4 regions of the Clostridium sp. LBM24168 genome follow, and region 4 is predicted to be linked to each of the others. Evidence: riboswitches for the same ligand, from Rfam matches in the RefSeq annotation. Region 4 holds a riboswitch; each other region holds the start of a gene.

What was found. Region 4 has a riboswitch for S-adenosylmethionine ahead of ACSVC9_RS07825 (YezD family protein). Riboswitches for the same ligand answer to the same signal wherever they lie in the genome.
Region 1: it holds a riboswitch for S-adenosylmethionine, as region 4 does, so the genes downstream of both, thiS (sulfur carrier protein ThiS) here and ACSVC9_RS07825 (YezD family protein) in region 4, are expected to answer to the same signal.
Region 2: it holds a riboswitch for S-adenosylmethionine, as region 4 does, so the genes downstream of both, ACSVC9_RS10860 (MetQ/NlpA family ABC transporter substrate-binding protein) here and ACSVC9_RS07825 (YezD family protein) in region 4, are expected to answer to the same signal.
Region 3: it holds a riboswitch for S-adenosylmethionine, as region 4 does, so the genes downstream of both, ACSVC9_RS01650 (pyridoxal phosphate-dependent aminotransferase) here and ACSVC9_RS07825 (YezD family protein) in region 4, are expected to answer to the same signal.

The regions. Positions count from the first base shown of each region.
Region 1 is NZ_CP196861.1:2,687,755-2,690,969, reverse strand. Features, by position in the region: gene gabT (4-aminobutyrate--2-oxoglutarate transaminase) at 1-308, shown strand, start outside; gene ACSVC9_RS13315 (phosphatase PAP2 family protein) at 419-937, shown strand; gene ACSVC9_RS13310 (histidine phosphatase family protein) at 947-1,561, opposite strand; SAM riboswitch class I at 1,728-1,832, shown strand; gene thiS (sulfur carrier protein ThiS) at 2,119-2,334, shown strand; gene ACSVC9_RS13300 (HesA/MoeB/ThiF family protein) at 2,324-3,154, shown strand; gene ACSVC9_RS13295 (M67 family metallopeptidase) at 3,161-3,215, shown strand, end outside.
Region 2 is NZ_CP196861.1:2,176,506-2,179,720, reverse strand. Features, by position in the region: gene ACSVC9_RS10870 (glycoside hydrolase family 130 protein) at 1-23, shown strand, start outside; gene ACSVC9_RS10865 (D-alanine--D-alanine ligase) at 117-1,049, shown strand; SAM riboswitch class I at 1,202-1,301, shown strand; gene ACSVC9_RS10860 (MetQ/NlpA family ABC transporter substrate-binding protein) at 1,375-2,211, shown strand; gene pdxR (MocR-like pyridoxine biosynthesis transcription factor PdxR) at 2,328-3,215, shown strand, end outside.
Region 3 is NZ_CP196861.1:340,616-343,830, reverse strand. Features, by position in the region: gene ACSVC9_RS01655 (MetQ/NlpA family ABC transporter substrate-binding protein) at 1-741, opposite strand, end outside; gene ACSVC9_RS01650 (pyridoxal phosphate-dependent aminotransferase) at 766-1,938, opposite strand; SAM riboswitch class I at 2,028-2,129, opposite strand; gene ACSVC9_RS01645 (LysR family transcriptional regulator) at 2,179-3,057, opposite strand.
Region 4 is NZ_CP196861.1:1,584,796-1,588,010, forward strand. Features, by position in the region: gene ACSVC9_RS07815 (ROK family transcriptional regulator) at 1-558, opposite strand, end outside; gene ACSVC9_RS07820 (hypothetical protein) at 702-908, opposite strand; SAM riboswitch class I at 1,041-1,150, opposite strand; gene ACSVC9_RS07825 (YezD family protein) at 1,321-1,509, opposite strand; SAM riboswitch class I at 1,562-1,669, opposite strand; T-box leader at 1,720-1,957, opposite strand; gene ACSVC9_RS07830 (DUF3298 domain-containing protein) at 2,039-2,728, opposite strand; gene ACSVC9_RS07835 (accessory gene regulator B family protein) at 2,946-3,215, shown strand, end outside.

The DNA.
Region 1 (3,215 bases), 1.1 Mb from region 4:
TTAATGAAATGAAGAGCAAATATAATGTAATAGGTGATGTAAGAGGGCTTGGAGCGATGATAGGTCTTGAATTTGTAAAAGATAGAGTTACAAAGGAGCCTTATGGAGAAATTGTAAAGAATATTATAGATTACTGTTTTAAACATGGAGTTATATTTTTGAATGCTGGTTTGTTCGGCAATGTAATTAGATTTCTTCCACCCCTTGTAATAACCAATGATCAACTTGAATATGGACTCAAGGTGCTTGAAGATGCAATTAGCAAATTCAGTATACAAGGTAAAGTGAAATATAAGAGTATAGTTTAATAGTTTTTCCTCGTAAAATTTAGACAAAAAAAGGAGTACATAGTATAGGGGATATGTACTCCTTTTTTATGCTATAATATTTAATAAAAAATAAGCGGGGCAAAAGTATTATGTTCTCTTTAGTTTATCAGTTTGATTTTTATTTACTTCAATTTATAGAAAAAAATATGCACAGCATCATTATAGATAAAATAATGATTGCTATTACCTACCTTGGAAATATGGGTATCATATGGATTATAATAGCATTATTTTTGATTATCAATAAAAGATATAGAAAAGCAGGTATAGTTACTTTGATTTCAGTGATTTTGGGGGCCATATTAAGTGAAGGTATAATTAAACATGTAGTTGAAAGGCCTAGACCATTTGTGAAATTCAGCACAATAAATCTTTTGATTTCAAAGCCATTGTCTTACTCGTTTCCTTCAGGGCATACTACGGCGGCTTTTGCAGCAGCAGGGATATTATCTAAGTACTTTAGAAGATATTCCATTGAAATTTTTACAGCAGCATTTTTAATAGCATTTTCTAGACTCTATCTATATGTCCACTATCCTACAGATATTTTGTCTGGTATGATTTTAGGTTTATTATGCAGTAAGGCTACACTTTATATATTTAAATGATGAAGTACTTTATTTTGGTAAATGAGAAGTATCATTTATGCTATATATCATTGGGGTTAAATTATCGTCAAAAATTATTTTGGATACAGATGTATTTAAAAGTATAATTTTATGATACATTATGAGTTCCCAGTCAAATAATGATACTAATCCAGCTTTTAATATCCCTCCATGAGCTACTACTACAATTTTTTTATTCCTGTTTTTATTTACGATATTTATTAAAGTATTTCCGGCCCTTTCACAGGCATTTTTCAAGCTTAAATCACCACCGCACAGGGGACCCTCCTTGATAGCATTTTTCCATCTGATATATTCTTCTTTATAGTTATGTAAAATTTCCTCGGAAGTTAGTCCTTCCCATTTTCCATAATTAATTTCACGTAGAGTATCTATTATTACAGGTTGTTTTCCAGTATTTTTTGCAATTAGTTCTGCAGTTTTTTTAGCTCGCTTTAGTGGACTTGAATAAATGCAATCGAAATTTCCATTTAGATGTTTGGCAAGATATTCAGCTTGGAGGATTCCTTCTCGTGCCAATTCTATATCTGAGCATCCCTGGAATTTACCTAGGGTATTCCATTCTGTCTGTCCGTGTCTTACTAATAATAATTCAGTTTGCATTGTACATCTCCTATATATTTTTTCATGAATAGATTTAAGAATATAATTTATGCTTAAATACTAAAATATTTTATCTAATAAGTCAATGATAATAAATATCGGATTGTAAATTATATTGACAAAATTAATTTGAATATGTTAATATTTAAATTAATTAAATAATTGATTCTTATCAAGAGAGGCAGAGGGAATGGCCCTATGATGCCCGGCAACCTGAATATGTTATTTCAACGGTGCTAATTCCAGCAGGTATATACCTGAAAGATGAGAAAGTGTAGAAAAAGCTTTCTTGTAATCTTAAACAGGAAGGTTTTTATTTTATATTGGATTTTAGGAATGAAATTATAATTACTGCTAAATGTAGTTTCATAAACTTTTAACCATATCGGTCAGAAGTTTATGATTAAAAGATATCATATAAAATAGCAATGGATAAGATCCTTTTGAAGATATAAATTTTTAAAAACAGGAAATATTTTAGTGAATATAATTTTACCGTTGGTGTGGATTTCGCAATGATGGAAAATATTTAGACAATTATAATTAGGAGGAAAGTTATGAATATAAAAGTAAATGGAGAAGATAAGGATATAAAAGATGGAGTAACAATAACTGAAATTTTGAAAATTGAAAATGTTGAAATGCCGGATATGGTATCAGTACAGTTAAATGATGAATTTGTAGATAGAGATAAATTTTCCGATACTGTATTAAAGGAGAATGATAAGATAGATTTCTTGTATTTCATGGGAGGTGGAGCTCTTGGATTTTAATGAAGAGCAAATTGAAAGATATTCAAGACATATAATATTGTCCGAAGTTGGAGTAGAAGGGCAGGAAAAACTTCTTAATTCAAAAGTACTTATTATAGGTACAGGCGGACTTGGGGCACCTGCCGCAATGTATCTTGCTGCTGCAGGTATAGGAACTATTGGACTTGTAGATGGGGATGTAGTTGATTTATCTAATCTTCAAAGGCAGATAATACATCAGACGAAAGATGTAGGTAAATCTAAAGTGCAATCCGGGAAGGAAACCATAAACGAGTTAAATCATGATGTAAATGTAATAACTTATGATGAACTTGTAGATTCACATAATATTTTGGATATTATAAAAGATCAGGACTATGACTTTATAATAGACGGTACGGATAATTTCCCAGCCAAGTTTTTGATAAATGATGCCTGTGTACTTTCCAAGAAGCCATTTTCACATGGCGGTATAATAAGATTTCAGGGTCAGCTGACTACCTATATACCTGACAATGGTACTCCTTGCTATAGATGTATTTTTCAATCACCACCTCCAGCTGGTGTAGTACCAACATGCAAGGAAGCAGGAGTACTCGGTGTTATGGGTGGAGTAATAGGATCGCTTCAGGCAACCGAAGCGCTTAAATATATACTTGGACTTGGAGGTAATCTTGCAGGATATCTTCTGACATATAACGCACTGACAATGCAGTTCAGAAAAATAAAAGTCGGTAAAAATAAGAAATGTGGAATATGTGGTGAACATCCTACTATAAAAAATCTTATAGACTATGAACAGGCAGCTTGTGACTTAAAAACAGGAAGTTTAAAAGGGTGATAAATTATGATTTATATGGATAAGTTGGAGTATGAAAAAATTATAGAGCAGGCAAGGAGAG
Region 2 (3,215 bases), 590 kb from region 4:
ATCAGGGAACCACAACAGGTTGAAAATGTTTATTGGGTGGCTCTTTTTTTATATTGGATGATGTGTAAAATAGAAGATGAAGGGTATTACAAACAGTATTTAGCGGAGGAATTGATATGAAAATAGGAGTTATTATGGGGGGAATATCCTCAGAAAGAGAAGTATCACTAGATTCTGGGAAAGAAATAATGAGTTGCTTTGATAGAAATAAGTATACAGTAGTTCCAATTGTTATAGATAATAAGCGAGATATAATAGATAAAACAGGAAGTATGGATTTTGCCTTTATAGCACTTCATGGAAAATTTGGAGAAGATGGGACTGTCCAATCTGTGCTGGAAACTTTAGATATACCTTATTCTGGCTGTGGGCCACTTACAAGTTCCATATGTATGGATAAGGACATGACAAAAAAGGTATTGAAGAGTGCTGGAATCAAAACTGCAAGATGGATTTGTGTCAAATCAACAGATGAAATAGATTATGACTATCTGGGTGAAATGGGTTATCCGCTGGTTGTAAAACCAAATTCAGGAGGATCAAGTGTAGCGACGAATATAGTTAAAAGGAAAGAAGATATAGAGTACTCGGTAAATTTGGCATTAAAGTATGATGAGGAAGTTATGATTGAGGAATATATAAAAGGTGATGAGATCACCTGCTGTATTTTAAACGGAAAGACATTGCCACTAATTCAAATAAAGCCGAAAACAGAGTTTTTTGATTATGAGGCAAAATATACTGAAGGTGCTTCAGATGAAATAATTGTCCAGCTTGAAGAGAAACTTCAAAGTAAAATTGAAGAAATATCTCTTAGATGTTGGGATGTGTTGAAGTGTAGAGTATATGTGAGAGTTGATTTTATGATAAAGGACAATATACCTTATGTACTTGAACTCAATACACTCTCGGGAATGACAAAGAATAGTCTATTTCCAAAGAGTGCAAAAGCAGTAGGTATGTCTTACAGCCAACTTCTGGATAATATAGTTGAGTATTCTATGAAAGAAAACTGTAAAGTCGCTTCTAAGAAAATTTATGCATCATGAAAATATTAAATAGATAAATAGAAGCCTGCATAAATAATGTATTAATATTTATACAGGCTATTCTTTATTTAAGTTCTAAATTGTCGAGAACTGCATTGACAGATAAAATACATGATGATATAATCAATTACGTGAAAAAGTAAATCAAAATAAACTTATCAAGAGAGGCGGAGGGATTGGCCCTATGAAGTCCGGCAACCAGTATTATATACATTGGTGCTAACTCCTACAGCGAAAGCTGAAAGATGAGAAAATCATTAAGGTTTCAAACCCGGGATTTTTCTCGGGTTTTTATTTTGATTAAATTAATTGAGGGGGAACTTGTATGAAAAACATCAAAAAGATACTGGTAATTATATTTTCTTCTGTATTCGTTTTAGCAGCATTATCAGGATGCGGAAGTAACAACGGAGGAAATACTGGAAGTAGTGATACATCAAAAAGTGAAAAAAAGGATATAACAATAGGGGCTACGCCTAAACCCCATGAAGAGATACTTGAAAAGGTAAAACCTATACTTCAAAAAGAAGGATATGAACTTAAAATAAAAGAATTTACAGATTATGTAACACCAAATAAGGCACTTGCGTCTGGTGAGTTAGATGCAAATTTTTTTCAACATATACCATATCTGGAAGACTATAATAAGAAAAATGGTACGGATTTAGTTTCTGTGGCAAAAGTTCATCTTGAACCAATGGGAGTGTATTCAAATAAGGTTAAAAATTTAAAAGATCTCAAAGATGGTGCTGAGATTGCAATACCAAATGATGCCACAAATGGTTCCAGAGCTCTTAAACTGTTAGCACGTGAAGGGCTTGTAAAGGTTAAAGATGGAGAGCTTATTTCTAAGTTGGATATAACTGAAAACAAGAAGAACCTTAAGATTCAGGAGTTAGATGCTCCACAACTTCCTAGGGTATTGGGTGATGTAGATGCAGCAGTTATAAATACAAATTATGCATTAGAGGCAAAATTAAATCCAACTAAAGATGCACTTGCTATAGAATCAAAAGAGTCACCTTATGCAAATATAATTGCAGTTAAGAAAGAAGACAAAGACAAACCTTATGTGAAGGCTCTTGTGAAAGCGGTAAATTCGCCTGAAATCAAGAAATTCATAGAGGATAATTACAAGGGAAGTATAATCCCTGCATTTTAACACTAAATTTTGAGTATTTTATAAATAAAGATGATGTATTGTAAAAAATTACAGTATATCATCTTTATTTATGTATTGATTTATGTAAAAATATATAGAGAGGTGAATTTATAATTATGTTTTTTGATATAAAAATTGATGATAAAAGTCCTGTTTATATACAGATAAAAAATTATATAAAAAATATGATACTTAGAGGAATGATGACTTCAGGTGAAAAACTTCCATCCACCAGGGAAATGTCTTCAAGATTGAAGGTAAGCAGGAATACAGTTATTTGTGCTTATGATTTTCTAAAAGATGAAGGCCTTGTACATATGAAGAAAGGAAAGGGAGCTTTTGTATCTGATGTAAAAGTAGATTTTCAGGAAAAGTGGAATATAGACTGGAATAAGCGCATAAATAGTTATGCAAGGGAATCAGAAAAATTGGATATAATCAAAAGCGAAATAAAGTGGGAGAAAGGAATGATATCATTTAAAAGTATAGCTCCTGATGACAGGTTATTTGATGTTGAGAATTTTAAAAAATCATTTTTGAATTGTGTATCGCGAGAAGGCGGGAAAATATTGAATTATGGATATGCACAGGGATATAAGCCACTTATTGAATATCTTGTCAAATATATGGCAGACAAGGGTATAGATGTTTCCGGGAAAGATATACTTGTAACTAATGGATTTACAGAAGGATTTAATATTATACTGTCATGCCTTGTAAATAAAGGAGATAATATATTATGTGAAAATCCGACTCACAATACGGCTATAAAGATTATGAAACTGCATAGATTAAATATAACAGGAATTAAGATGAATGAAGATGGGATAGACCTTAATGCTTTAAGAGAAAATCTAAAAAAACGCAAATTTAGTTTGGCATATTTTATACCGTCCTATCACAACCCAATGGGGGTTGTAATGTCTCCTGAAAAAAGAACAAAATTGTATAATACTCTTAAAGAGTATGATGTTCCTATAATTGAGGATGGTTTCAATGAAGAA
Region 3 (3,215 bases), 1.2 Mb from region 4:
CTTTACATTTTCAGCATCTTTGTTATCAGGTCTTGCAACTATGATATTAATCCATGGAGAATCCTTTGGTTCCTGGAATATAGCATCTTTATTTGGATCCAGTTTGGCCTGTATTGCATAGTTGGTATTTATTGCGGCAACTGCAACATCACTTAAAGAACGAGGAACCATTGGCGCTTCGACTTCCAAAAATTGAATGTGTTTAGGATTTTCAGCCACATCCTTTATAGTAGCCTTTAGACTAACTCCACTTTTCAATTTTATAACCTTACCTTTTTCAAGAAGCATAAGTGCTCTTGCTTCATTAGTTGGATCATTTGGCAGGGAGATTTTATCCCCATCTTTTAGGTCATTTAAAGACTTTATCTTGCTGGAATATATACCCATTGGAAAGGTTACAGCATTCCCAACTTTCACCAGATTCATTCCGTGATCTTTGTTGAACTGATTTAAGTATGGTTCATGTTGATATATATTTGCATCAAGTTGCTTTTCATTTAATTGTGTATTTGGCTGAACATAATCGTTAAAACTTGTATACTCAACATCCAATCCCTGTTTTTTCGCAACTTCTTTAACCTTTTGTATTATTTCTTCATGAGGTCCTGCTGTAACCCCAACTTTAATTGTATTTGCTTCAGAATCCGATTTTCCCTCCGAACTCTTTGATGTAGCTCCACAACCTGAAAATACAATTGTTATTAAGAATATTGATATTAAAATGCTTCCTATCTTTTTCATAATAAGCCCCTCTTCATATAAAATTTATTCACTATAAAATCTAGCTTTTTCCTTAAGTGTCTTCAATTTTTCAATGGCCTTCAAAAGAGTATCATCTTTCTTTGCATAGTGGAGTCTTATAAGGTGGTTTACATCTTCTTTAAAGAAGCTTGAACCAGGTACGGCTCCTATTTTAACTTCTTTAGCCAGCCATTCACAAAATTTCAAATCGTTTTTTACGTTGAATTCAGATACATCTATTATTACATAATAAGCTCCATTGGGTTTTACATATTTTAATCCTGCTTCATCCAACCCGTTTAAAAAAAGATCTCTTTTCTTTGTATAAATGTTTTTCAACCAGTCATAATATTCTCCAGGCATTTTTAAGCCTGCAATTGCTGCTTCCTGAAGTGGTGCGGCTGCTCCAACCGTCAAAAAATCATGAATTTTTCTAACATTCTCTATTATTCTTTCATCTCCTATAACATATCCAAGTCTCCAACCTGTTATTGAATATGTTTTTGAAAGGGAACTACAGCTCAAAGTCCTGTTAAACATCCCTGGAAGTGAAGCAAAATAAATATGTTTATAAGGATCCATAACAATATGCTCGTATACTTCATCTGTTATTACAAATGTATCATATTTTTCAGCTAAACTTGCAATATACTGGAGCTCCTCCAAGGTGAAAACCTTTCCTGTAGGATTCGATGGATTACATAAAATGAGAGCCTTTGGTTTCTGCTTAAATGCATCCTCAAGTTCTTTCTTGTTGAATGAAAATTCCGGTGGATAAAGGGATACATATATTGGATCTGCTCCACTCAATATTGCATCTGCAGCATAGTTTTCATAAAATGGAGAGAATACTATAACCCTGTCACCCGGATCACAGACTGTCATGACAGAAGCCATCATTGCCTCCGTACTACCACAGGTAACAGCAATTTGTTTCTCAGGGTCTATATCTATTCCCATAAACTTTCTTTGTTTTTCTGCGAGAGCTTCCCTAAAATTTCCTGCACCCCAGGTAATCGCATATTGATGTGGACCTTTCTCTGCTGCAGCTTTAAGTGCTTCTTTTATTTCTTGCGGAGGATCAAAATCAGGAAAACCCTGTGACAAATTAATAGCTCCATATTTATTGGATATCCTTGTCATTCTCCTTATAACAGAATCTGTAAAGTTAACCAACTTCCTACTTAGTTCAGGCAACAAAAACACGTCCTTTCAAAATTATATTAAACAATAAGATTTATTCTCTAAATTAAAAAAACCCCTTTTCGATAAAAGAGGTAGCTTCCCTCTTATCTTTCAGTTAAAACTGCAGGAATTAGCACCTGGCAATAATAATTGCTGGTTGCTGGGTTTCATAGGGCCTTTCCCTCCACCTCTCTAGATAAGAATAAATCTATTAAATTATAGATATGATTATATTATTTACATGAAATAAAGTCAAGCCTTTTCTATCTGTGAAACTACATTCAAAAAATTTTTGGAAGCAGCTGACATATACCTGTTTTTTACACATATTGCGGCTATACTAGTTTCTAAATTTGAGTCATCAATTACTCTATAGTTCAAGTCTGATGCCTTTACTATATCTAATGCAGTCCTAGGAACCAGTGCAATTCCAATACCTGATTCTGCCCACAACAGAGTAGTCCTTGCATCATCACCTTTACATATTATTTCAGGTATAAAATCCACATTATGGCATGCCTCGAATATAATTTTCTCAAATCTCCTATATATGATAAGTGGCTTGTTCATGAGATCTCTTAAAATTATCGATTTTTTATCTGGAAAATAGTTTAAATCATTCCTAAAAACTGATATCATGGGTTCTCTGGAAAGTATTCTTACATTCAATCCCTCCTGGTTAAAGGGTGTTCTAACTATTCCTATGTCTATTACTCCACTATTTAATATTTCAAGTATCCTATATGTGTTTCCTTCCCATACTTCAAAATTTACATTTGGATATATGCTATGAAAATTTTCTATTATATAAGGGAAAAGTGTAGCCCCTGAAGATGAAACGGTTCCAATAGATAACGTGCCCTTTGTTCCTTCATTGAAATCCTTCAATTCCTTTACGGTTGAATCCACCAATTTCAATATCTGTTCAGCTCTGTTCTTGAGTATTTTACCGGCATCTGTCAGATGAATCTTTCTATTTCCCCTATCCATAAGTCTAGTACCCAATTCCTCTTCTAAAAGCTTTAAATGATAACTGAGAGGTGGTTGTGCTATATTGAGTTTTTTAGCTGCCTCCGTTATCTTTCCTTCTTCTGCAATTGCAAGAAAATATCTAAGTTGCTTAATATCCATGAAGAATATCACCTCTATAACTAAATAATAATAGTAAAAATATATAATAGAGAATATTTATATAATTTTTGTATATAAACAATATATAATTAATATTTTCAATATACTTTTATCCCTGATATAATAATACTTGAAAAATAAATTTTATTCAATATTGA
Region 4 (3,215 bases):
ATATTCTGCAACAACAACTGAATTTGCCCTGTTTTCACTAATTATATTACATTCAAGTTTTTCCTCCAGCATCTCTTTTGCAGGTACATCAAACCATGCCATTGTATCAACCGTGAGTCCTACTCCAACAAGTTCAATAAAATCAAGCCTTAGCTCAATATATATATGATTTATTTCATTTTGAATTTTTTTTACCATCTCATCAGGTAAAATGCCGGATTCAATATAAAAAATTTTTTTATAAATAATCTCCATTCTCAAATTCACCATAGAAATTTGTATATAGGTTTCAGATATATCTATACATATAATATAGAATCTACATATGTTTATATCATACAATACAGGACGCCTACCTCCGGTAGATTCTCCTATACATTTTTCAACTATAACACCTTTTTTTTCAAGAGGATTCATAATACGATTCAATGTAGTTAATTTCATTCTTGTCTCAAGCAAAATTCTATTTTTACTCATAGCTCCATTTTTCTGAAGTAAATTAAATATTTCTTTTTCATCTGATTTCAAATCTTGAAATAACTTGTAATTATCTATCATAGCAATCATACCTTTTATTCTATTGTATTTTAATCATAGTAAAAAAGATCAAGCTTTAATAAATACAGGAAATAATTACTTCCCGATATCAAAACTTGACCTCTAGTTTTTCTAGTCAATCAAATTAGAATATTTATCACTATTTAGTTATAAAAAATATCAAATTTACTCTTTGTTTGAAATTTTGCTTTTTCATAAGCTGTTCTATAGAGCTGAATCATAGCATCAATTTCACTAGAACTTAACTTATCATAAAATACTCTTGGGCAAATAGCAAAAGCCTCTCTTTCATTTTGTTGTGAAAAGTTGTTATTGATTATATTAAAAAATCTATTCTCTATATCATTCATAAAAATTCCTCCATTTATCATTTTGTTCAAAAAATCTGCTATACTATCATAAAAAATATGATAAAAAAGCTATTTTTCTATAATAAGAAAAATAGCTTTTATTAACATTCATCTGTTGCAAAGCAACTAAATTTCTTATCTCTCAGAATACCACCTTCACTCTGTAGGAATTGACACCGATACATATAAATGCCGGTTGTCGGGCTTCAAAGGGCCAGTCCCTCCACCGCTCTTGATAAGAGTATATTAACTTGTACATATATTATCAATATATTGTATATACTATATCATTATATACTTAACGATGTCAATACTAAAAATTAAAAAATATAGATAAATTATTAGGCCATAATAATTTGTTCCATTTATCGGTGAATCGTTTATTTATAATAAAAAAGGATTTAAAATATTATTATACCAGTCTGACTTTTTCATTCTTCTCTATTTGTACAACTTTTCCATCCTGAATAACCAAAGTTATAGAACCATACTTTATCGTCTCCAGCATATATAGTAGTTTGTCTAAATTTTCCTGTGAGATACTACTATTATTACGCAGGTCCTTTTTATTCACCGTTATCACTCCCTCTATAAATATCATTTAAAAAACCTTCTTGCAAGATGAATGCAAGAAGGTTTGAAATCTCTTCCATTTCTCATCTTTCAGGTTTTACCTGCTGGAATTAGCACCGTTAAATATAATCATATATTCAGGTTGCCGGGCATCATCGGGCCAGTCCCTCTACCTCTCTAGATAAGAATAATTATATAAAATTTTTTAAAAAATAAAAAAATCCTCGTCTCTATACCATACAGAGACGAAGCTCAAACTCCGCGGTTCCACTCTTTTTAGACCATAAGTCCCACTTTTATTCAGGTACTTAATTATACCTCATTGCTGTAACGGGCAAATCCGATGTAGTCTACTGTAATTTCAATACACAACTCAAAAGGGCACTTCATTTAAGATAGATTTAGAAATCTTACAGCATCAAATTTCCTCTCTTGAAACCCATACTTAAACTACTTTCCTTTTTCAATGTTTTTAATTAATTCTTAAATATAATATTAAAAATTATATTTATTATTATACATGTAAATATAATTTTGTCAATATTTTTTTAATCCATTTAAAGAAACCTAGCAATAGGCCCTAGAGGGTTGATTATATCCTTAATTTTCTCATACGGAATTTCTATTTTAAACAATCCATAAACATAAGGTGTGTATTCATATATCTGATAGTAAATAACAAGACTGTCTGGAGTTAAATAATATTGCTGATCCTGCGTAATACCATTATAATCATTAATTAAAGTTATATTATTGTCTTTTATATACTGATATGCTATCTCATTTAGAAATGCTACATAATCTATATTTGTATTAAACAATTCATTGAAACTGTATATCTGCCCTGTTCTTTCATCAACAGTTACAGATGAATACTTTGTAAACCCGTGTGCAGCTCTGTTTACATAAGTATACATTGCAAATAATATACTCAATATATTTTTTTGATTTAAAGTTACTTCATAAGTTCCAAGCACCTGATTAAAATCTGTAACCCCATCTACAAGCACCTGACTTTTAAAAAGTTTACCAACTTCATCTATAATTGCATCATTAATTTTTGATATGTTTTCTTCACTATTGATATTGTCTATAATCGGATATGATATACTGAACTTATCAGGCATCAGCTTTTGTTCTTCTAAATTTACAGATTCATTTTTTTCATCTTTTCTACTATATATTGAACAAAGATCCTCATTGTCAAATAAACTCGCTAAATTATCTGGATAACTAAAATAAAGCATTCCCTTTATTCTCCCTATAAACTCATTTTATATAATTATATTATTATATTCATTCACTTAAGGTGCATAGTTTTATGAAATACATAAGAAAGCATTTAAAGAAATTTTTGTAAAAATTTCTTCCTTTTATGTCTGTTTTTTTCCTTTTCATGCATAATCTATTTACATAAACATCTCTTTATTTTATAGTGTATGTAAATTGAGTTAGGTGATTGATATGGTAAAAGCTCTAGCAGATAAGATTACATTATATATAAAAGAAAACAGTTACATAAAAGATACTGACAATATAGAAAAAATAAATTACTCAGTACAAGTACTGGTAAATGAGACCTTTAAGTTGATAGTATTGTTTATATTATTTACAATATTAGGAAAATTAAATTATTTTTTATTTTCCTTTATGATTCTATTTTCCACAAGGACTTTTTCAGGAGGATATCACAGCAGCTCGACACTGATGTGCTTATTTTGGACAACCGTATTT